DNA from 3 places in the Duganella sp. genome. Region 3 is predicted to be linked to each of the others. Evidence: riboswitches for the same ligand, from Rfam matches in the RefSeq annotation. Region 3 holds a riboswitch; each other region holds the start of a gene.
The links. A riboswitch is a leader RNA that binds a small molecule or an ion and turns the genes downstream of it on or off. The one in region 3 is predicted to bind cobalamin.
Positions count from the first base shown of each region.

Region 1: linked by a shared signal. The riboswitch ahead of ABDW57_RS15375 (energy-coupling factor ABC transporter permease) and the one ahead of ABDW57_RS27595 (TonB-dependent receptor) in region 3 are both predicted to bind cobalamin.
Region 2: linked by a shared signal. The riboswitch ahead of ABDW57_RS26825 (MotA/TolQ/ExbB proton channel family protein) and the one ahead of ABDW57_RS27595 (TonB-dependent receptor) in region 3 are both predicted to bind cobalamin.

Region 1 is NZ_JBCNLB010000007.1:216,194-223,668, reverse strand. It holds gene ABDW57_RS15410 (cobalt-precorrin-5B (C(1))-methyltransferase) at 1-284, opposite strand, end outside; gene ABDW57_RS15405 (precorrin-8X methylmutase) at 281-958, opposite strand; gene ABDW57_RS15400 (sirohydrochlorin chelatase) at 955-1,827, opposite strand; gene cobM (precorrin-4 C(11)-methyltransferase) at 1,824-2,609, opposite strand; gene ABDW57_RS15390 (ATP-binding cassette domain-containing protein) at 2,606-3,445, opposite strand; gene cbiQ (cobalt ECF transporter T component CbiQ) at 3,442-4,194, opposite strand; gene ABDW57_RS15380 (energy-coupling factor ABC transporter substrate-binding protein) at 4,166-4,474, opposite strand; gene ABDW57_RS15375 (energy-coupling factor ABC transporter permease) at 4,471-5,139, opposite strand; cobalamin riboswitch at 5,253-5,446, opposite strand; gene cobA (uroporphyrinogen-III C-methyltransferase) at 5,530-6,249, shown strand; gene uvrA (excinuclease ABC subunit UvrA) at 6,376-7,475, shown strand, end outside.
Region 2 is NZ_JBCNLB010000029.1:16,483-23,957, reverse strand. It holds gene ABDW57_RS26835 (cobaltochelatase subunit CobN) at 1-3,531, opposite strand, end outside; gene ABDW57_RS26830 (DUF2149 domain-containing protein) at 3,518-3,853, opposite strand; gene ABDW57_RS26825 (MotA/TolQ/ExbB proton channel family protein) at 3,855-4,421, opposite strand; cobalamin riboswitch at 4,499-4,717, opposite strand; gene cueR (Cu(I)-responsive transcriptional regulator) at 4,817-5,203, opposite strand; gene ABDW57_RS26815 (heavy metal translocating P-type ATPase) at 5,200-7,467, opposite strand.
Region 3 is NZ_JBCNLB010000035.1:14,784-22,258, reverse strand. It holds gene cobT (nicotinate-nucleotide--dimethylbenzimidazole phosphoribosyltransferase) at 159-1,184, shown strand; gene ABDW57_RS27605 (adenosylcobinamide-GDP ribazoletransferase) at 1,184-1,951, shown strand; gene ABDW57_RS27600 (histidine phosphatase family protein) at 1,948-2,463, shown strand; cobalamin riboswitch at 2,468-2,689, shown strand; gene ABDW57_RS27595 (TonB-dependent receptor) at 2,759-4,612, shown strand; gene ABDW57_RS27590 (iron ABC transporter permease) at 4,670-5,692, shown strand; gene ABDW57_RS27585 (ABC transporter ATP-binding protein) at 5,692-6,465, shown strand; gene cobO (cob(I)yrinic acid a,c-diamide adenosyltransferase) at 6,462-7,067, shown strand; gene ABDW57_RS27575 (cobyrinate a,c-diamide synthase) at 7,061-7,475, shown strand, end outside.

The DNA of each region.
Region 1 (7,475 bases), on a different contig from region 3:
TGGCCGGACAGCAGGCGCAGGTCCACCGTGAGATGGGCGCCATCGGTGCAATCAGGATCGTCGCCGGCAAACTTCACCACCATGGCGTGCGCGCGGCCGCTGTCGCAGCGGCCATCGTGGACGGCAAATCGCACCCGGCTGCCGTTGGGCAGCAGGCTTTCGATTTCCGCCGGCACCTGACCATGGACGAGGCCGAGCACCGCCGCGCGCGCGGCAGCGGCGGCGCAGGCGCCGGTGGTAAAACCGGTGCGGGTGCCACGTTCGGCAGCCGCTTTCTCTTTCATGCCGCGGCCTTCTGGCGCGCTTCGGCCAGCGCCAGCAAGGCGTGCAGCGCCGCCACCACCAGCGTAGAACCGCCCTTGCGGCCACGGATGACGATCCATGGAACCTCACTGACCTCGGCCATCAGGTCTTTGGATTCGGCCGCCGAGACGAAGCCTACCGGCATGCCGACCACCAGCGCCGGACGCACGTTCTCCTCGCGGATCAGGCGCACCAGTTCGATCAGCGCGGTCGGTGCGTTGCCGATGCCGACAATGGCGCCGTCCAGCAGGCCAAGGCGATGCGCCTTGCGCATGGCTTGCACGGCGCGCGTGGTGTCTTCCGCCTTGGCGGCGTCGATGACGTCGGCATCGCTGATGAACTGGTGGGTCTTCACGCCGAAGTGCGCGAGGCGCGGCTGCGACAGGCCGGAGCAGATCATCTCCACATCCGCCACCACCGGCGTGGCGCCGGCCAGCATGGCGGCGATGCCGGCTTCCACCGCGTTGGCATGGAAGGCGGTCAGACCATTGAAATCGAAATCGGCGTTGGCGTGGATCATGCGGCGCACGATGGGCCACTGAGCGGCGGTGTAGGCGTGACTTCCGATTTCGGCGTCGATGATGGCGAAGCTGTCGTGCTCTATCGCCTGGCCGGCGCGGGTCAGTTGTTCGGTGACGGTGTTCACGGTGCTCATGCCGGCTGGACCTCCAGGTGGGTGTGCGAATGAGAATGGCCGTGACCAAGGTCGTGCGCGATTTCGCGGTAGCTGCAGCCGTCACATGGCAGGCGGCTGTCCGGTGCGCCGGCATGCAAGTCTTCCACGCGCTGCTCCATCAACGCAAAAATCTCGGCTTCGAAACCGAAATGCTCGCTGCAGGCGAAACGCACTTGCGGATACTGGATGCGCAGGTGTTCCACCTGGCGGTGAATGCGCTGCATCAGCGTGCCGGTGTACAGGTAGTAGGGCAGCACCACAATCTGGCGCATGCCCAGCATGACCTGCCGCTGCACCACCTTCTCCAGACGCGGCCAGGTGATGCCGGTGAAGGCGAGGTCCACCAGTTCATGGTCGCTTTCCTCCATCAGCCAGCGCGCCATCTTGGCCATGTCGCCATTGGCGCCGCGGTCGGACGAGCCGCGTCCCAGCACCACCACGCCGGTGGTGCTGGGGTCCGGCATGTCCAGCGTGCCCATGGCCTTGCGCAGGCGGCGCTTGAGGATGGCCAGTATCGGATCGCACGCCGTCAGGTGCGGCGCCAGCAGGATTTCCGTTTGCGGACAGGCCAGGCGCGCGTGTTCGATCGCTTCCGGGATTTCCATCTTGACGTGGCCGGCGGCGTTCAGGATCAGCGGCACCACCAGCACGCGGCGCGAGCTGCGTGCGGCTTCCAGCAAGGCGGCGTTCATTTCCGGCGGTGCGAATTCGATGAAGCACAACTCGATGCGCCAGTCCGGCCGGCGCGCGCGCCACTGATTGGTGAATTCACGGATTTCCTGGTTACCGGAATCTTCGCGGGAACCGTGGCCGACAATCAGGATGGTGTCCTTGTTTACTGGGTTCATGCGCGGGCCTTTCTGAAACGATGGGTAAAAGTGGGGTCATACAATTTGGAACGCGCCAGGGCCTCCCAGTGCAGCGCGCCCAGCGTGGGGCTGGCGACGATCATGGCCTGGCTGGCGATGCCGGCTTCGCGACAGCGCTGCTTGATGTCGGCCAGCGTGCCGCGCACGATTTTCTGTTCGCCCGGCCAGCTGGCCTTGTGTACCACCAGCATCGGCGCGTCCTCGGCCCAGCCAGCGGCGCGCAGCGCGTTTTCCACCTTGTGCATCAGGGTGATGGACAAGAAGATGCACAGCGTGGTGCGATGTGCGGCCAGGCTGGCGAGATCTTCGCCGTCCGGCATCGGCGTACGGCCTTCCACGCGAGTGAGGATGACGCTCTGGGTCACTTCGGGCAGCGTCATGGATTCGCCGGCGGCCGCCATCGACGCCATGGCGGACGACACGCCGGGCACCACGGCCCATTCGATGCCGGCCGCGCTGAGCGGACGTGCCAGTTCGATCAGAGCGCCGTACAGCGCCGGGTCGCCAGTTTGCAGGCGCACCACGGTAGCGTGGCTGCGGGCTTGTTCGATCAGCCATGCGGTCATCTCTTCCAGCGTCATGTCTTTTGAGTCGCGGATGATGCAGCCGGGCGGCGCGTACAGCGTGACCGCGCGGTCGACCAGCGAGCCGGCAAACAGCACGGCGCCGGTCTGCGACAGCAGTTTCTGGCCTTTGACGGTGATCAGTTCCGGATCGCCGGGGCCGGCGCCGACGAACCAGATTTTTCCAAGGGGTGTCATGCGGGGCTTACTCCTGAATGTTTGAGCAGGTCGAGCAGGGCGTCGGTGCTGCGCGGCGCCGGACCGGCGGGCAGCACGCCCAGCGCGACCAGTTGTGCGTGCAGCGTCAGCGCGGCCGGCGGGCGCTGGCCGGCAGTGCGCAGTGCGTCGGTGTGTGCCGCCAATTCCTGCGCCGGTCCGGAAGCGATGCAGCGGCCGGCCGCCATGATGTGGATATCGTCGGCCCAGCGCAGGGCGAAGTCGATGTCGTGCGTGGACAGCAGGATGGTGACGCCGGGGCGATCCAGCAGCGTCGTGAGCTCGGCCTGCATGGCGGCATCCAGGCCGGCCATCGGCTCATCCAGCAGCAGCACGTCCGGTTGCATGGCGAGGACGCCGGCGATACACACGCGCTTTTTCTGGCCGAAGCTGAGTTGGTGCACCGGACGGCGCGCGTGGTCGCGCAGTCCGACCGCTTGCAGCGCCTCGCGGACCCGGGCGCGCACTTCTTCGACGGGCAGCCCCAAGTTGAGCGGGCCGAAGGAAACGTCTTCCTCCACCACCGCTGAAAACAACTGGCGATCCGGATTCTGGAACACGAGGCCGACACGCCGACGCAACGCGGTGAGTCCGGCGCGGCTGTAATCAAAAGCCTGGCCGTCGATGCGCAGTTGGCCGGCGCCGGGCCGCAGCAGACCGTTGAGGTGCTGCAGCACGGTGGTTTTGCCGGCGCCGTTAGCGCCCAGCAGGGCGTAGCGGCGACCCCGATGCAGCGCCAGGCTGCAGGCTTGCAGGCCGATGCTGCCGTCCGGGTAGCGGTGGTCGACGGCTTCCAGTTCGAGCAATGGGGCGTTCACCAGCGGTCTCCCGCGCCGATGGCGATCATGATGGCGCCGCCCAGTGCAGCCCACGCCTGCTGGCGCCGCGCTTGCGGATAGGCGGCAGGCAGGAAGCGCAAAGCGCCCTGGAAGGCGCGAGCATCGGCAGCCATTTGCAGAGCGGCGGCACGCTGCCAAACTTGCACAGCCATTTGCCCGGCCAGCATGCCAGTTGACCGCCACGCCTCGCGCCAGCCGCGATAGCCGAGACGCGCGCTCTGCGCTGTCGTGCTTTCGTCCCACGCCTGGCGCAGGACGTGCAGCATGCGGTAGCACAGCACCATCATGTCCAGCAGCAGTGCCGGCGTGCGCAGGCGGCGCATCAGCGCCAGCAGGTCGGGCAGCGGCGTGGTGAGGATGAGGCCCAGCAGGGCGGCCAGCATGGCCAGCGAACGCAAGGCGGTATGCGTGACGGCAGGCAGCATGACGGCGGACCAGCGCCAGTTGCCTTGCGCGTCCGGGCCAAACAGCATGGAGAGGCAGGAGAGCAGCAGGAATCCCAGCGGCGGCAACGCGGCGGCGAGATAGGTGCGCGCCGGCACACGGGCGCCGAGCAAGGCCGCCAGCAGCAGCGCGAAGGTCAACGCCCACAAGACGGCCGGGCTGCGCGCCAGCCACGCCGCGACGATGCCCGCCAGCGCAAACAGCGCCTTGGCAGACGGCGCCACAACGCGCCAGCGATTGGCGTAGGCCGACGATTCAATCAGCACGGTGATCCCGCCTGGCATCGCGCCTGGTCCGCTCGCGCGCGACCGAGAAGCCGAGCCAGTAGCCAATGACGCCAGCGCCGATCGCCGCCTGCAGCGCAAACAGCAGCGAGGCGATTTCCTCGCTGGCCGGTTCAAGAATCGGCGCGAACCACGGCGTGTAATCCGGCGCGATATCGCCAATGGCCTGCTGCGCACGCGCATCGGCGCCGCCGAATGCGGCCGGTACGTTCACCAGCCACAATGGCAGCACTGTCAACAGCACAATGGCAGCGCACAGCATCAGGGTGCGCAGCTTCATGCATCCCCCTTCATCACCGGCAGGGCGCGCAGTTCGTGCGCATTGAAGCGCACCATGGCATTCACCACCAGCACCGTCAGCAAGCCTTCGCTGATGGCGATCGGCACCTGCGTCAGGGCGAAGATGCCGGCGAACTTGGCAAACGACACGCCCACACCACCCACCGCCGCAGGAAACGCCAGCGCCAGCTGCAGCGAGGTCGTGACATAGGTGGCCAGATCGCCCAGGCAGGCCGCCAGGAATACCGATGCGGAACGCGACAGGCCCATACAGGCCGCCGCACGCAGCACGCCATACGAGACGAACGGCCCCACCACCGCCATCGAGAACACATTGGCGCCCAGTGTGGTCAAGCCGCCATGCGCCATCAGCAGCGCCTGAAACAGCAGCACCACAAAGCCCACCGGCACCATGGCCGCAGGCCCGAACAGCGCCGCCCCCAGGCCAACGCCGGTCGGATGCGAACAGCTGCCCGTCACCGACGGCAGCTTCAGTGCGGATAACAAGAACGCGAACGCCGCCGCAACGCCCAGCAGCATGCGCCGCTCCGGATGCGCGTGCAGGTCGCGGCCCACGGAGCGCAAGCCCCAGGCCAGAAAAGGCAAGGAAACGGCCGTCCACCCGAGCGCGTGCGCCGGCGGCAAAAAGCCTTCCATGATATGCATTCGAAACCTCCCGTCGAATGGTCTATACGGACACCAGCGGGAGGAAGAAAAGACGGTCGACAGGAATGCGGGACGCCAATAGCCGGTCGACAGCGGCTTCCCGTCACCCCGGGGATGGTGCTGACTTTTTGGGCCGGTATTCTGGCTCGCCTTCATCCTTCTCCGTGTCTTCCCGCGGTTTATCGCAGTGACGTGATGACGGAGTCGTCTGGCTTACAGCAGCGGGGGCTGCACCGGATTCACACCGGTTTCCCGTTTAACGCCATCCCCGGACAGGGATGGGCGCACCCAAGCGTTGCATCTTACACCACGCCGGCAACGCCTGCCAAGCGGAACACCGAAGACGCGCCAGCCGGTATCATGCGCACTGGCACACACGAAAGGATATCTATGTCAGCGCTGGGAAAAGTGTATTTGATCGGAGCAGGGCCCGGCGCGGCCGACCTGATTACGGTGCGCGGTGCGCGTCTGCTGGCGCAGGCCGAGGTGGTGCTGTACGATGCGCTGGTCACGCCAGAGATGCTGGCGTTGTGCCCGGACGCGGACCTGATCTCGGTCGGCAAGCGCTCCGGCCAGCGCTCCACCGCGCAAGCCGTCATCAATCAACAGCTGATCGATTGCGCGCGGCGCTACCAGTGCGTGGTGCGCCTCAAGGGCGGTGACCCGATGCTGTTCGGCCGCGCCGACGAGGAATTGCGCGCGCTGGAAGCGGAAGGCATTGAGGTGGAAGTGGTGCCCGGGATTACCACCGCGCTGGCCGCGGCGGCGGCCACCAAGCAGCCGCTGACCAAGCGCGGACTGGCGCGCAGCGTGGCCTTCTTCACTTCCAGCACCGCGCCCGATGAGCCGGACCACCCGGCGCTGCCGGAAACCGACACGCTGGTGCAGTACATGGGCGGACGCGAAGCTGCCGCCACTGCCGGCCGTCTGCTGGCCGAAGGCCGGCGGCCCGACCTGCCAGTGGTGGTGGTGGAAAACTGCAGCCGCGCCGACCAGCGCGTCCTGCGCCTCACCCTGGCCGACCTGGCGCGCGGGCTGGAAGCGGCGCACGGCCCGGTGCTGGTGATGATTGGTGAAGCATTGCAGCAACGTCAACATCAGGTAAGTTGAAACGCCGCAAGAAAATACTGGTATTATATACAGTATCGCGCGCCCGCCGGCACGATCCAGTCCAAGGTCGGCGCAAGTAATCAAACCCGGCTATAGTTATGGGTTGACTCTAAAGGCAAAAATCCCATGGAACAGATCCGCATTCGCGGCGCACGCACGCACAACCTGAAAAACATCAATCTCGACCTGCCACGTAACAAGCTGATTGTGATCACCGGTCTGTCCGGCTCCGGCAAATCGTCGCTGGCGTTTGACACGCTGTACGCCGAAGGCCAGCGCCGCTATGTGGAATCGCTGTCCGCCTATGCCCGCCAGTTCCTGCAGCTGATGGAAAAACCGGACGTGGATCTGATCGAGGGCCTGTCGCCGGCCATCTCGATCGAGCAGAAAGCCACCTCGCACAACCCGCGTTCGACCGTCGGCACCGTGACCGAGATCCACGATTATCTGCGTCTGCTGTACGCGCGCGTCGGCACGCCTTACTGCATCAACCACCCGGACCAGGCGCTGGCCGCGCAGACCGTGTCGCAGATGGTGGACGCGGTGCTGGCCCTGCCCGAAGGCACCAAGCTGATGATCCTGGCGCCGGTGGTGGCCAACCGCAAGGGCGAACACTCAGACCTGTTCGAGCAAATGCAGGCGCAGGGCTTCATCCGCTTCCGCGTGCAGAGCGGCACGCATGACGCCAAAATCTACGAAGTGGAAGACCTGCCGAAGCTGAAGAAAACCGAGAAGCACACCATCGACGTGGTGATCGACCGCGTCAAGGTCAGCGCCGACATCAAGCAGCGCCTGGCCGAGAGCTTTGAAACCGCGCTGCGCCTGGCCGACGGTCGTGCCGTCGCGTTGGAAATGGATAACGGCACGGAGCATGTCTATTCCAACAAGTTCGCCTGCAACACCTGCGGCTATTCGCTGCAGGAGCTGGAGCCGCGCCTGTTCTCCTTCAATAACCCGATGGGCGCCTGCCCGGAATGCGACGGCCTCGGTCACATCGAGTTCTTCGATCCGAAGCGCATCGTCGCCTTCCCCAACCTGTCGCTGGCGTCCGGCGCGGTGAAGGGGTGGGACCGCCGCAACCAGTTCTACTTCTCGATGCTGTCCAATCTGGCGGCGTACTACGAATTCGATCTGGACCTGCCGTTTGAAAAACTGCCGAAGACCGCGCAGGAAGTGGTGCTGAACGGCTCCGGCAAGCAGCAGATCCCGTTCACCTACATCAATGA
Region 2 (7,475 bases), on a different contig from region 3:
CTCCAGTTTTCTGAACACTGCGTCACTCGGCTTCCAGTAGCCACGCTCGATGGCGCTCAGCATGCGATCGGTCACGGCCTGGAAGGCGCGCAGGTTGCCGGCGGCGGCAAAGCGCTCGCGCACCTTCAGACCATGGCGGTCGGCCACGTAGGTATCGTACATGCGCTGCCACTTGCCGTCATCGACCACTTCCGGCACTGTCACCTGCCACGCCCACAGATAGTCCACCACGCGGTTGATGTAGCGCGCGCCGGAATAGCCTTCCTTCAGCATGCTGTCGGCCCAGCGGGGATTCAGGTAGCGCGACTGCATCTCCTGCCCCATGTACTGTTCCAGCGTCTTGTGCGTCGCCCGGCGCGGGTTGGCCAGGTCGCTGACCATCACTTCCGGCGTCTTGCCGTCCACGCTGCGGATCGCCATCGCGGTGCCGCCGAGATACTGGAAGAAGTCATCGTTATCCAGCGTCGCAAACAGATTGCTGGAGCGGCTGTGCAGCGCAATCTGACTGCCGGACAGCGCCTGTTTGAACAGGGCACGCCGCTGATCCGGATTGGCCTTGTCGTCGCCCCAGTAGCCGGCGCCGAACGGATGACTCATGCGGTTGATGAAGACGTCCGCCACTTCCTTCTCGTTCTGCCAGGCGTTGGTCAGCGGGATCAGTTTTTCGATCTGCGTGCCGTATGCGCCGCTTGGCACGCCGAAGATGCGCACCGATGCCATGCGCTGCGCCTCCTCCGCTGAAACGCCGCTCGCGCTCAGCGCGGCGGCGGTCTTGCGGCTGTGCGCTGCCATGACGTTGCCGCCTTCATCGTCCTGCTTCTGTGCCAGTTGCGCGGCTTGATCCATCAACGTCAGCAAGTTGGGGAACAGGTCGCGGAACAGGCCGGAGGACACCAGCGTCACATCCACACGCGGACGGCCCATCTGCTTGCGGCTCAGCGCTTCCACGCCGGTGACGCGGCCACGTTCGTCCCATGTCGGCCGGATACCCATCAGCGACATGGCCTGCGCTTCCATCACGCCTTCATGGCGCGAGGTCTCGACGCCCCACAAGTTCATGCTGAGCTTTTCCGGATAGGCGCCGTGGCGCTTGCGGTAGTCTTCCACCAGTTGCTGCCCCAGTTTGGCGCCGGCTTCATAAGTAGTCTTGCTCGGAATGCGCGAGGGATCGAGGCCGAAGAAATTACGGCCGGTCGGCAGCGCGTTCGGATTACGCACCAGGTCTGCGCTGGCGCCGGTCGGAATGTAGCGGCCCGACAGCGCCTGCATCAGGCGGTCCAGCTCCAGTTGCGCGCTTTGTTCGATATCCGCTTCCAGCTGTGAGATGCGTTTCAGCTTCTGCTCTGGCGTGGAGGCGTTATCGAGGCTCACCACCGCACGCGCGGTGGCATTGCGCTGTTCGGGTGCGGGCGCTACGCCGAAGGTATGCAGGCCGAATGGCGTCAGCTTGTTGCCGGTATCATCGAGGTATTCTTCCAGCCCTTCCATATCGGCTTCCGATTTCAGTTCCGACTTCTTCATGTCCTTCAACACGCCGCTCTTGGCAGCAAGCCGGTTGATGGCTTTCAGATGGCTGGCGGCCAGCAGCGGGCTTTTTTGTTCGGCCACGCGGTAGTCGTTCAGCAGTGCACCCAGTTCGCGCAAATCGGGATTCAAACCGGCGACATCGAACGGCGGCGTCATATGATCGATGATGGTTGCCATGCCGCGGCGCTTGGCCTGGATGCCTTCGCCCACGTCGTCCATCACATAAGGATAGATGTTGGGCATGGCGCCGATCAACGCCTCGGACGGATCGCTGTCGGACAGGCCTGCCTCTTTACCGGTCAGCCATTCCTGCGTGCCGTGGGTGCCGATATGCATGACGGCGTGCGCCTTGAAGTCCTTCTGCAGCCACAGATAAAACGCGATGTACTCGTGCGATGGCGGCATGCTGACCTCATTGTGCAGCTTCTCCAGATTCTGCTCCCATGCGCGGCCTGGCTGCGGCGCCATCAGCACATTGCCGAAGCGGCGTGCAGGATAGACGAAGAAGGCCTCGCCCTGGACGTTGCGCCACAGGACCGGCGCCTGCTCCGGCTTGCCCCACGACCGTTCGATCGATGCGCGCAGCGGTTGCGGCAGTCTGGCGAACCACTGCTGGTAGTCGGACAGCGGCACCAGCAAGGCCTGGCCGCTTTCGGCCAGATGCTTCAGACCCGCCATGTAATCGCCCTTGGACTTGCCGGGGTAATTGCCCCACTTCTGGATCTCGCCTTGCAGCTCGCCTTCGCTGGCCGGCAGTGCGTCGCCGGTGCGGTAGCCGTCGTGCTTGAGACGCTGGGCGATCTGCCACAGGCTTTCCGGCAGCACGTTAAGGTAAGCCGCGCCGATGGTCTCGGAACCATGCGGATAGTTAAAGTAAATCATGGCCACACGCTTGTCGCGATTGGCCTGCTGGCGTAGCGCCAGCCAGGCGGCCACGCGTTCGTTGAGACGCTCGATGCGCTCCGCAATCGGCGTCTCCTCCACGTAGGCCAGGCCGGTCTGCGCATCGCTGATGCGTTCGCGGCTGGCGACCACGGTTGGCTGGATCAGGCCCGCCGCCTCGGCGCCGGCCAGTTGCCAGGTGCGCTCGATGATGTCCAGGCCCACTTTGGAATCCTGCCACTGCGCATAGGTCTGCTGACTCAGCGTGATGGCGTTAATCGCCGGCACGCCAAGCTGGTCGAGCAGCGCGCTCACGCTGGCGGTGCCGCCCACCTTCATGCCCAGCGCGACGATCAGGTCGACGCGGCTCTTGCCGTTTTCGTCCAGCAGCAGCTTCAGAGGGACTTCATACGGATAGCCAAAAACCGGCGCCACGTTGTAGCCGCTGGCCTCCAGGCGCGCAACCATAGCGGCCAGCGGCAGCGTTTGTCCTGCCACCAGACTGGCGCGGTAGAACGGCACGGCGATCCACGGCGCGCCCGGTTTGTGGTGCGCGTAACCGCGCACATAGTCGTCGTAGCTGCCGACGGTGCGATTGGCCTGCACGTCATACAGGCCAGCCTCCGGCATCGCGTGCACCGGCGCCACGCTGACCGTAGAGCCGAAGCTGCTGCGCAGGATATAGCGCAGCATATTACCGATGTTTTCCACGCCGCCCTCGGCGTGATAGGCCTGGATGGTTTTATCATCGCGCACACCCAGCTCGCGCAAGCTGTCGTCGATGGCGCCCACCGCAAACACCGGCTTGCGCGCCTTTTGCAGCGCCTGCAATTCGGCGGTCAGGCCGGCCATGGCCTGGCGGCCCTTGACGTTGATGACCGCCACGTCGGCGGAGGCCAACGCGCTACGGTCGGCCGGCGTCAGACCGTTTACCGGCACAATGCGGATGCTGAGATTCAGCGCCTTCAATTCATCCTGAAGACCGCGCACCGCCAGCACGGTGGGTCGCGACTCCACGTCGCCCAGCATCAATGCCAGGGTACGCGGCGCCTGCGCGGACCGCACGTCGCCGGCTACGCACAGCAACAAGACAAGCAAGGCCCACAGCTTATTCCGGAACATAGATCACCTTCCCATCCGGCAGCTGGTACGCCGTGCCCAGGCGCTTGCCTGATCCGGACAGCGGTTTGTCGCTTACCTTGCTGACCTTGATCTCCGCGCCCTTCTTGGTCAGCACTTCGACCCGGCCGTCGGCGGTTTTCTTGGCGATGGTGACTTCCGAGTTCGGGTCCAGCAGGTCCATCATATTCCAGGCCGAGAACAGCGCCAGCATCATCGCCACAATGAACACGATGCTGGCGTCGAACAGATTGGCCACGCCCGATAGCGGATCTTCGCCATGCTCGCCGTGGCGGCTATAGCGATGCTTGTTCAGGTAGCGCATCTCAGCCCTCCGCTGCCAGCAGGGTTTCGGCGGCGAAGGCGATCTCGGTCAGGTCGCTGCGCAGCCAGTGCTCGCGCACCAGCGTCAACACATAGGCGCTGACGCTGCACGCCAGGCCGACCACGGTGGCGGTGAAGGCGGTGGTCATGGACTCGGCCATCTTCGGCAGATTGCCTTGTGCGAGGCCGGCCAGCGAAATGCCCATCGGGATCAGGGTGCCCATCAGGCCCAGTGCAGGGCCGACGCGCACCACGAAGCGCACGCCATCGAGGCGGCGCACGCCGCTGGCATCGGCGCGCTGCACCACGCGTTCGAGGCGCGCGTCCAGCGCTGGCTGGTGCTCCTTGGCGGCGACGACGGCGGCCATTTCCTGTCTGGCGGTGGCGACCAGCATGCGTACACCGCGGCGGCGCTCCAGCCACTCGGCGCCGAAGATGCCGAAGCACACCAGCATATGCAGCACCAGTGCGGCGATGCCCAGCAATACCGGTAGGTAAAGCACATTGGAAATGGAATACAGCAGCGCTTCAATAGAATGAATCGCTGCCTCGGCAGGCAGATTTTGCATAGACGGATTGTGAAAATCAGGGCGCAAACCACTCACCTCCCCGTGAGCGGAATGAACAGAAATGCTCGTGACGCATAGAGCATTTCCACCTGTTTGGCCGGTATCCGGGCTGGCAAGCGTCCCCGCCTGACCTTCCCATGCATGAAGCACAGTGGTTTAGCGAAGCGGGTTGTCGTCATGTGACGACGCTTGTTGACCGTTGCGGGGGCAGCACAGGCTGGCCGGTGAAGGCTCCTGTTTCCCGTTTAACTGCGCACCTGGACAGGCGCGCGGGCACCAAAACGTGGCGAGATTATACTGAAAATCCGGGGTCAGGTCCGCCATTTCTACACGAGCTGGTCTGTAGCGACCGCTACAGACCAGCTCGTGTAGAAATGGCGGACCTGACCCCGGAGTTAGCTGGCGAGGCTTTGGAGAATTGGACAGTCGGGACGATGGTCGCCGTGGCAGCAGCTGGCCAGTGTCTGCAGGGTGTCGCGCATTTCGGTCAGTTCGGCAATGCGCTGGTTGAGTTGCGCTACGTGACCCATGGCGATGGTTTTGACGTCAGCGCTGGCGCGCTCTTTGTTCTGCCACAGCGACAGCAGGTCACGGATCTGATCCAGCGAGAAGCCCAGCTGGCGTGCGCGTTTGACGAAGCGCAGGGTGTGCAGGTCGTTCTCGCCGTAGATGCGGTAGCCGGCGTCGGTGCGCTTGCCGGGCGGGATCAGGGCGATGCTCTCGTAGTAGCGGATCATTTTGGCGGAAACGCCGGTGGCGTTGGCGGCTTGGCCAATGTTCATTGTTGGTTCTCCGGTTTCCAGCGACGCAGCAGGAGCGCGTTGCTGATGACGCTGACCGAGCTCAGTGCCATGGCGCCACCGGCAACCATGGGGTTGAGCAGGCCGAAGGCGGCCAGCGGGATGCCGATCAGGTTGTAGATGAAGGCCCAGAACAGGTTCTGGCGGATTTTGTTGTAGCTGCGACGCGAGATCTGGATGGCGGCGGCCACCAGTGCGGGATCGCCGCGCATCAGGGTGATGCCGGCGGCGTGCATGGCGACGTCGGTGCCGCTGGACATGGCGATGCCAACGTCCGCCGCAGCCAGCGCCGGCGCGTCGTTGATGCCGTCACCGACCATGGCAATGGTGCTGCCCGCGCCTTTCAGGGCCGCGACCGTGCTGGCTTTGTCAGCCGGTAGCATGTTGGCGTTGACGCGCTGGATGCCGAGTTGTTTGCCGACGGTGTTTGCACTGCCCTGGTTGTCGCCGGTGAGCAGGATGGTTTCGATGTGCATGGCGTGCAGGACATCGATGGCGGCGCGGGCCTGCGGCTTGATGCGGTCACCAAAGGCCAGTAGGCCAAGCAGCTGGTGCGCATCGGCGTCGGCCAGCCACGAGATGGTGTGGCCGGCGCGTTCCAGTTCGCCGGCGCGTGCGGCCAGCGCGGACAGCGCGATGCCCTGCTCCTGCATCAACCGCGAGCTGCCCAGCACCAGGCGGACGCCATCCACCGTCGCCGCCACACCACGCCCTGGCAGCGCGCTGACATCGGCAGCTTTCAGCGGGGTGGCGGCGGCTTGCTGGACGGCGCGGGCCAGCGGATGTTCGCTGCCGCGTTGGACGGCGGCGGCCAGCGCCAGCAGACGCACTTCATCGACGCCAGGCGCAGGCGCGAGGACGGCCAGTGATGGCTGCCCTTCGGTCAGCGTGCCGGTCTTGTCAAACGCCACAGCAGTGATGCGGTGCGCCAGTTCCAGCGCTTCCGCATCCTTGATCAGAATCCCGTGACGCGCGGCGACGCCGGTGCCGGCCATGATGGCGGCCGGTGTCGCCAATCCCAGTGCACACGGACACGCAATCACCAGCACCGCCACCGCGTTGATGATGGCCTGCTCCGCACCGCCCCCCGCCAGCCACCAGCCGGCAAAGGTCAGCAGCGCCAGCACCAGCACTACCGGCACGAATACCGCACTCACCCGGTCCACCAGATGCTGCACCGGCGCCTTGGCCGCCTGCGCGTCTTCCACCAGCCGGATGATGCGCGCCAGCGTGCTTTCGGCGCCAACGGCGGTCACGCGCACCAGCAGCAGGCCTTCTCCGTTGATGGCGCCGCCCGTCACACGCTCGCCGGCATGACGCGCCACCGGCAGGCTTTCCCCGGTGATCAAGGCTTCATCGACATGACTGGCGCCTTCAGTGATGACGCCATCGGCGGCGATGCGCTCGCCGGGGCGGATGACGATGATGTCTCCCACCAGCACATCGCTGATGGCAACATCCACGTCCTGCCCATCGCGCCGCACGCGCGCCGATTCAGGGCGCAAGGTTTGCAGCGCGCGGATGGCGGCGGTGGTCTGGCGCTTGGCACGCGCTTCCAGCCATTTGCCAAGCAGGACCAGGGTGATGACGACGGAGGACGCTTCAAAGTACAGGTGCGGCATGGCGGCGGCCGACAGCAGCTGATAGACGCTCAAGCCATACGCGGCGCTGGTGCCGATGGCCACCAGCAGATCCATATTGCCGCTGCGTGCGCGGGCGGCCAGCCAGCCGGCGCGATAGAAGCGCGCGCCCAGCCAGAATTGGACCGGCGTCGCCAGCAACCATTGCAAGCGGCCGTCCAGCATCCAGTGGATGCCGAACAGCTCCAGCAGCATCGGCAACAGCAGAGGAAGCGAGAACAGCGCGGCCAGCAACACGGCCAGGCCGCCGGACGGCCCAGGCAAGACGCGGCGGCCTGGCGGGCTGACGGCGCCCGAACCAGCAGCGGCAGCATTGGTGACGGTGGCGGCAGCGGGAGCGGTGTTGGCTTCGCCGCTTGTGGCCGTGGCGACGGCAGCAGCAGGGGCGACGCCGGGTTCGGACGGCAAGGCTTGATAGCCAGCCTTGTCGACCGCCTGCGCCAGCACCGCAAAGTCGACCGGCTCAGCAGATTCCACCCGTGCCATTTCGGTGGCGAGGTTGACGCTGACCTTGTCAACGCCCGGCACGGCCGCCAGCGCCCGCTCCACCCTGCCCACGCAGGAGGCGCAGCTCATGCCTTCGATTTTGATTGCTTGCTGATTCATGGGACACC
Region 3 (7,475 bases):
GCGAGATTATGAAGTGTTTCGTTTATCTCGTCAACCCTCGTTTTCGCTACATCGTTTTGTTTTCGACGCCGCGTTTTGCGAGGGACCGAACTATAGCAAGCCGCCGCCCGCTTTGGCAAGAGGTAAAATACAAATCTTTCGATTCATACGCCTCCTCCATGTCGATCTCTCCTACTCATAACGAAGCGCTGTCCGCCCAACTCGATCGTGCTATTAATAACAAGACCAAGCCGCTGGGCAGCCTGGGGGTACTGGAGGCGCTGGCCAAACAAATCGGCCTGATACAGAACCGCTGCGATATCAGCATCATCAACCCATCCATATTGGTGTTCGCCGCCGATCACGGTGTGGTGGCTGAGGGCATCTCGGCGTACCCGCAGGACGTGACCTGGCAAATGGTGGCGAACTTCCTGGCCGGCGGCGCCGCTATCAATGTGTTTGCCGCCCAAAACAACTGCGCGCTGCGCGTGATCGACGCCGGCGTTAATCACGACTTCGGCCCGCGCGACGGCCTGACCGACCGCAAGCTGGCGCACGGCACCCGCAACTTCGCCCACGAACCGGCCATGAGCCGCGACCTGTGCGAAACCGCGCTGGCCGCCGGCATGGCGCTGGCGGCCGAGCTGGAAGGCAATGTGGTCGGCTTCGGTGAAATGGGCATCGGTAACACCACCGCCGCCGCCGCGCTGATGCACAAGCTGACCAGCATCCCGGTCGCCCAATGCGTCGGCGCCGGCACCGGCCTTTCGGCCGACGGTATCCTGCACAAGCAGCGCGTGATCGAAGCCGCCGTCGCAAAACACAACGCGGCCAGCGAGCCGCTCGATGTCCTTGCCACCTTCGGCGGCCTGGAAATCGCCATGATGGCCGGCGCCATGCTGAAAGCCGCCGAGCTGCGCAAGGTGCTGCTGATCGATGGCTTTATCGTCACCAGTGCGCTGCTGGTCGCGGCGCGCTTGCAGCCGGCCATTCTGGATTACTGCATCTTCGCGCACTGCTCCAACGAGAACGGCCACCGCCAGATGCTGGAATCATTGAACGCCAGGCCGCTGCTCACTCTGGGCTTGCGCCTGGGCGAAGGCACCGGCTGCGCGCTGGCGCTGCCGCTGCTGCATGCCGCCGCCAACTTCCTGAACCAGATGGCCACGTTTGAATCGGCCCAGGTCAGCGAGAAGTCCGAGTAATGCATCAGCTACGCCTGTTCTTCACCGCGCTGCAGTTCTTCTCCCGCCTGCCGATTCCGGGTTGGGTGGGTTTCGATCCTGCGTGGCTGAACCAGGCCTCGCGCTACTTCCCGCTGGTGGGCGTGGTGGTGGCGCTGATTAGCGCCGCCACTTACGCGCTGACCGCATGGCTGCTGCCGACGCCGGTCGCCGCCATCCTCTCCACCGCGGCCGGCATCTACGCCACCGGCGCATTCCACGAAGACGGCTTTGCCGATATGTGCGACGGCTTCGGCGGCGGCATGACGCCGGAACGCGTGCTGGAGATCATGAAGGATTCGCGCATCGGCGCGTATGGCGCCATCGGCATCATCTGCATGCTGGGACTGAAGCTGACCACACTGGCCATGCTGCCGCCGCTGGCCGCCGTCGGCGCGCTGCTGGTGGCGCATCCGCTTTCACGGCTGATGGCGACCTCGCTGATCTGGCGCCTCGATTATGTCCGCGCCGAAGGCAAGGCCAAGCCGCTGGCGCAAAAGATGCGTGGCCGCGAATTCCTGATTGCCGCCGCCAGCGCCGCTGTTCCAGCACTGGTAGTGATCGCACTGCGCTGGCTGCCGCTTGCCGCGCTGCTGGCTGGCGTGCTGACCGCGGCCATCGCCACCATCTGGCTGGCACGCAAATGCGTGCGCCGCATCGGTGGCTACACCGGCGATTGCCTGGGCGCCGTGCAGCAGGTCACTGAAGTGGTGTTTTACCTGTGCGCCCTGGCCAGCCTGCAGCCATGAAGCTGATACTGGTGCGCCATCCGCAGCCGCTGGTCGCGCCGGGCATCTGTTATGGCAGCACCGATCTTGAGGTGGCGCCAGCGGAGCTGGAGCACACGCTGGCCGCATTGCGGCTGCTGCCCGATCTTCCCATCTATTCAAGCCCACTGCGCCGCTGCGCCCAGCTGGCCGCGCGCCTGAGCGGCAACGCCATCTACGACGCCCGCCTCGCTGAGATGCATTTCGGCGCGTGGGAGATGCAGGCCTGGGACGCCATTCCCCGCGCCGAGATCGATGCCTGGGCCGCCGACATGGTCCACTATCGTCCCGGCGGCGGCGAAAGCGTGTTCCAGATGGCCGGGCGCATCGCCGACTTTTACGATACGCTGCAGAGCGATACCATCATCATCTGCCACGCCGGCGCCATGCGTCTGCTGCGTGCCCGCCACGCCGGACTGCCCCCTGCGGAGATGGCCCTGCAAGCCGCACAAACCGCCCATCAAATCCCCTACGGCTCCACCTTGACCCTTTAAACCCGTATAATGTGCGGGTTTTGGTGCTCGCGCGTCTGTCCAGATGCGCAGTTAAACGGGAAACACGAAGCTGCAAAAAAGCCAACGTGTGCTGCCCCCGCAACGGTAAGCAAGTGTCGCCGCTGTACGCGACAAACCGCCTCTGACAACCACTGTGCTTCGGCATGGGAAGGTAAGGCGGTCTGACTTGTTAGCCCGGATACCGGCCAAATCAGGTGGAAACGGGCGCGCCCCGCTTCTGTTCACAATTGGCCTACGGGGACGTCGGCTGGTTGCTACTAACCGAAAAATGATCATGACCTTTCGTATTTCCCGCCCTGCGGCAATGACGTCGCTGGCGCTGGCCATGGCTGCCTGCTATGCGCACGCCGAACCTGCCGATGCCGTCGTCGTTACCGCCACCCGCTCGCCGCAGCCGCTGGCCAACGTCATCAGCGACACCATCACGATTAGCGCAGAGCAGATCGCCGAATCCGGCGCAGGCTCGATCGTCGATCTGCTGCAACGCCAGCGCGGCATCGAGATCGCCCGCAACGGCGGCGCCGGCACCGCGTCCAGCGTCTACATCCGCGGCGCCAACAGCAACCAGAACATCGTACTGGTCGACGGCGTGCGTATCGGCTCTTCGACCACCGGCGCCGCCAACTGGAGCGCCATCCCGCTGACCGCCATCGACCATATCGAAATCGTCTACGGCCCACTGAGCTCCCTGTACGGTGCCGACGCCATCGGCGGCGTGATCCAGATCTTCACCAAGAAGGGCAAGGGTGCGCCATCCGTCACGGCCTTCGCCGGCTACGGCAGCGACACGACGCGTGAAGTGGACGCCACCCTGTCCGGCGCGACCGGCGGTGAGCACAGCTTCAGCTACGCGATCAGCGCCGGCAAGGAAAAATCGGATGGCTTCAACGCCACCCGCCGCGGCCTGTCTTCGTACAATGCCGACCGCGATGGCTACGACAAGGAAAACGCCGCCGGCCAATTCAGCCTGCAACTGGCGCCGGGCTATGAGGCCGGCGCGCTGTTCGTGCACAGCAAACTGGAGTCGCAGTACGACGCCGGCACTTCCGCCTACAACGTGCGCAGCACCGCTTCGCTGGATACCGCCGCGGTTTACGGCAAAGCCAAGTTCGTGCAAAACATCGACACCCTGCTGCAGTATTCGGAAAGCCGCGACAAGGGCCAGAACTGGAGCAGCGCCGCCGCCACCGGCTACTCGCGCATCGACACCAAACAAACCGACATCACCCTGCAAAACGATGTGCGCATTGGCGACGACGTGTTGCAAGTGCTGTACGACCACCGCAAGGAAGATGTGTCGACCAACGGTGCCAAAGACATGAACCGCGACCGCACCACCAACTCGTGGGCTGCTTCGTACAATGCACGCCGTGGCGCCAACTTGCTGAACGCCGCTGTCCGCCGCGACAAATCGGTGTACGGCGCCAAGACCACCGGCTCGCTGGGCTATGGCTACGACTTCACGAAACAGCTGCGCGCCACCGCCAGCTACGGCACCAGCTTCCGCGCGCCGACCTACAACGAGTTGTACTACCCAGGCTACGGCAATGAGGGCAACAAGCCGGAACAAGGCAAGAACGCCGAGATCGGCCTGCGCTGGGATGACGGCGTGAACGCGCTGAGTGCCAACTACTACCACAACAAGCTGACCGACCTGCTGGTCAACACCACGCCTTGTCCGTTCGGCATCGACGGTTATACCTATGGCTGCGCCTACAACGTCAACAAGGCGACGCTGGAAGGTGTGACGATCGCCGGCGCCACCAAGCTGGCCGGGGTGAATCTGGCTGCCAGCATCGACCTGCAGGATCCCAAGGACGATACCAGCAACAAGCGCCTGGCGCGCCGCGCGAAGAAGCACGGCAACGTGACCGCCGATTACGGCATCGGCGCCCTGAAGCTGGGCGCGGAACTGGAGTTCTCCGGCGACCGTTTCGACGATGCGGCCAACAAGAACCGCCTCGGCGGCTATGGCCTGGTGAACCTGTTCGCGACTTATGCGTTCGCCCGCGACTGGTCGGCGCTGGTCCGCTGGAACAACATCGGCGACAAGCAGTACGACCTGGCCCGCAACTATGCAACGCCAGGCTCCAAGGTGTTTGCCGGTATCCGTTACGGCTACAAATAATGGTGTAACCTGCCGGGGATGGACGTCCTTCCCCGGCAGTTTTTTTGAAAGCAGTGCATGCGTTCTTTCTCCCGCAATCTGCGACAGCGCGCCGCCATTACCCTTGCAGGGTTGCTGCTGTTCGCGTTTGCCAGCCTGATTTTCTCGGGCATGACCGGTTCGGTCTCAATTCCCTTTTCCGATATTCCCGCAGCGCTGAATGAGCTGCTGCATGGCCAGACCTCGACGCTGGCAGCCACCCTGCTCGACCTGCGCATCAATCGCGCGGTTTCCGCTTTTGTCACCGGTGCCGCGCTGTCGCTGGCCGGTGTGATGATGCAGGCGCTGTTGCGCAACCCGCTGGCCGATCCTTATGTCCTCGGCTTGTCGGCCGGCGCCTCGGTCGGCGCCTTGGCCGCGCTGCTGTTCATGTGCGCCGCATGGATGGTCGATGCCGCCGCTTTCGGCGGCGCGGTCGCCGTCTCGATGATGTTGTATGTGCTGGCACGGCGCGACCTGCGCGGCGGCACGGCGGCCGAAGGCGGCACCTCGCTGTTGCTGCTGACCGGTGCGATCCTGTCCGCCGCCTGCATGGCGCTGGTGACGCTGATGCTGTCCATCGCGCCGGAGAGCCGCCTGCGCAGCATGGTGTTCTGGATGATCGGCGACTTGTCCGGCACGCAGGTGCGCTGGATGCCATGGGCCGTGCTGCTCGCCGCGCTGGCGTTTGCGCTGCGCAGTGCGCGCTCCATGAATGTGATGGCGCTGCACGCCGAAGCCGCCGCCACGCTGGGCATCCGCGTGGGTGCGCTGCGCAAGGGCCTGTTCTTCGTCTCCGGCCTGCTGACCGCCAGCGCCGTCACCAGCGCCGGCAGCATAGGCTTCGTCGGCCTGATCGTGCCGCACGCCTGCCGCTTTGCGGTCGGTCCCGACCACCGCATCCTGATTCCTGCCGCTACTGTGGGCGGCGGCACCTTCCTGCTGCTGGCCGACACGCTGGCCCGCACCGCCATCGCGCCCCAGCAGCTGCCGGTCGGCGTGGTGACGGCGCTGATTGGCGCGCCGGTCTTCCTGTATCAACTGCACAGGCTACGCAAATGATGATCAGCACGCACAAACTTTATCTGGGCGTCGGCCAGCGCCAGCTGGTGTCGGACCTGGAATGGCAGGTACGCGAGGGCGAATGCTGGAGCGTCATCGGCCGTAATGGCGCCGGCAAGAGCACCTTGCTGCGCGCGCTGGCAGGCCTGCGCGCGCCGGAAGCCGGCCATGTGGCCATCAACGGACGCCCGCTGGCCGAATGGCCGCTGGCCGAGCTGGCGCGCCAGCGCGCCTTCCTGGCGCAAAGCCGCAGCGACGCCTTCTCCTACAGCGTGATCGAGACCGTGCTGTCGGCGCGCCATCCCTACCACGACAACCGCTACTGGGAAGACAGCGACGACCACGCCATCGCCATCAAAGCGCTGGAAGCGATGGAAGTGGCCGACCTGGCGGCGCGCGACGTGCGCACGCTGTCCGGTGGCGAACGTCAGCGCGTGGCGATTGCCGCCATGCTGGCGCAGGACACGCCGCTGCTGCTGCTCGACGAACCGGCCAACGCGCTGGATCTGGCGCATCAGGTCAGCGTGATGAATATCGTCGCGCGCCTGTGCCGCGAACAAGGCAAGACCGCCGTCATGATCGGCCATGACCTGACGCTGGCGCACAGCGTCTCCACCCACGCGCTGCTGTTGAAAGGCGATGGCCGCTGGCTGGCTGGCGCCACGGCGGAAGTCATGCAGGCCGATATCCTGAGCGACTATCTCGGCCACCCGATTGAAGTCATCCGGCACGGCAAGCGCAGCATCTTTATCCCCAACGAGGAAACCCAATGAGCGACGACATCAACGAACGTCACCGCGCGCGCATGGAGCGCAAGAAGGCCATCATCGACGCCAAGATCGCCGCCGCCGACAAGCAGATCGGCATCATCATCGTCAACACCGGCAACGGCAAGGGCAAGAGCTCCAGCGCCTTCGGCATGGCCATCCGCGCCATGGGCCATGGCATGAAAGTCGGCGTGGTGCAGTTCATCAAGGGCGCGCTGCAGACCGGCGAAGAGCGCTTCCTGCGCCGCTTCCCGGAAGAGATCAGCTTCCACGCCATGGGCGAGGGTTACACCTGGGAGACGCAGAACCGCGAGCGCGATATCGCCAAGGCGCAGCTGGCATGGGAACAGGCCAGGAAGTTTTTGGCCGATCCGCAGATCGGGCTGGTGATCTTCGATGAACTGAACATCGCCCTCAAATACAAATACCTCGATGTGGAAGTCGTCATCAACGACCTGCTGGCGCGTCCGGCGATGCAGCACGTCTGCATCACCGGCCGTGGGGCGCCGCCGGAACTGATCGAGATAGCCGACACGGTTACCGAGATGGAAGTGGTCAAGCACGCGTTCAAGGCCGGCATCGGCGCGCAAGCGGGGACCGAATGGTAAGAGCCCTGTTGGTGGCTGCCGTCTCTTCAGGACAAGGCAAAACCACCGTCACCGCCGCGCTGGCGCGCAAGCTGGTCAAGCTGGGCCAGCGCGTGCGCGTGTTCAAGTGCGGCCCGGACTTCATTGACCCGATGCTGCTGGAACGTGCCAGCGGCGCGCCGGTGCGCTCGCTCGACCTGTGGATGGTCGGCAAGGAGCTGTGCAGCCAGCAACTGGCGCAGGCTGCCGGCGAGGCGGACGTGATCCTGATCGAAGGCGTGATGGGACTGTATGACGGCACGCCCTCTTCCGCCGATCTGGCACGCGCGTTCGGCGTGCCGGTGATGGCGGTGATCGACGCCGGCGCCATGGCGCAAACCGCCGGCGCGCTGGTGCATGGCCTGCGCGACTACGGTCCGGTGCAGATGG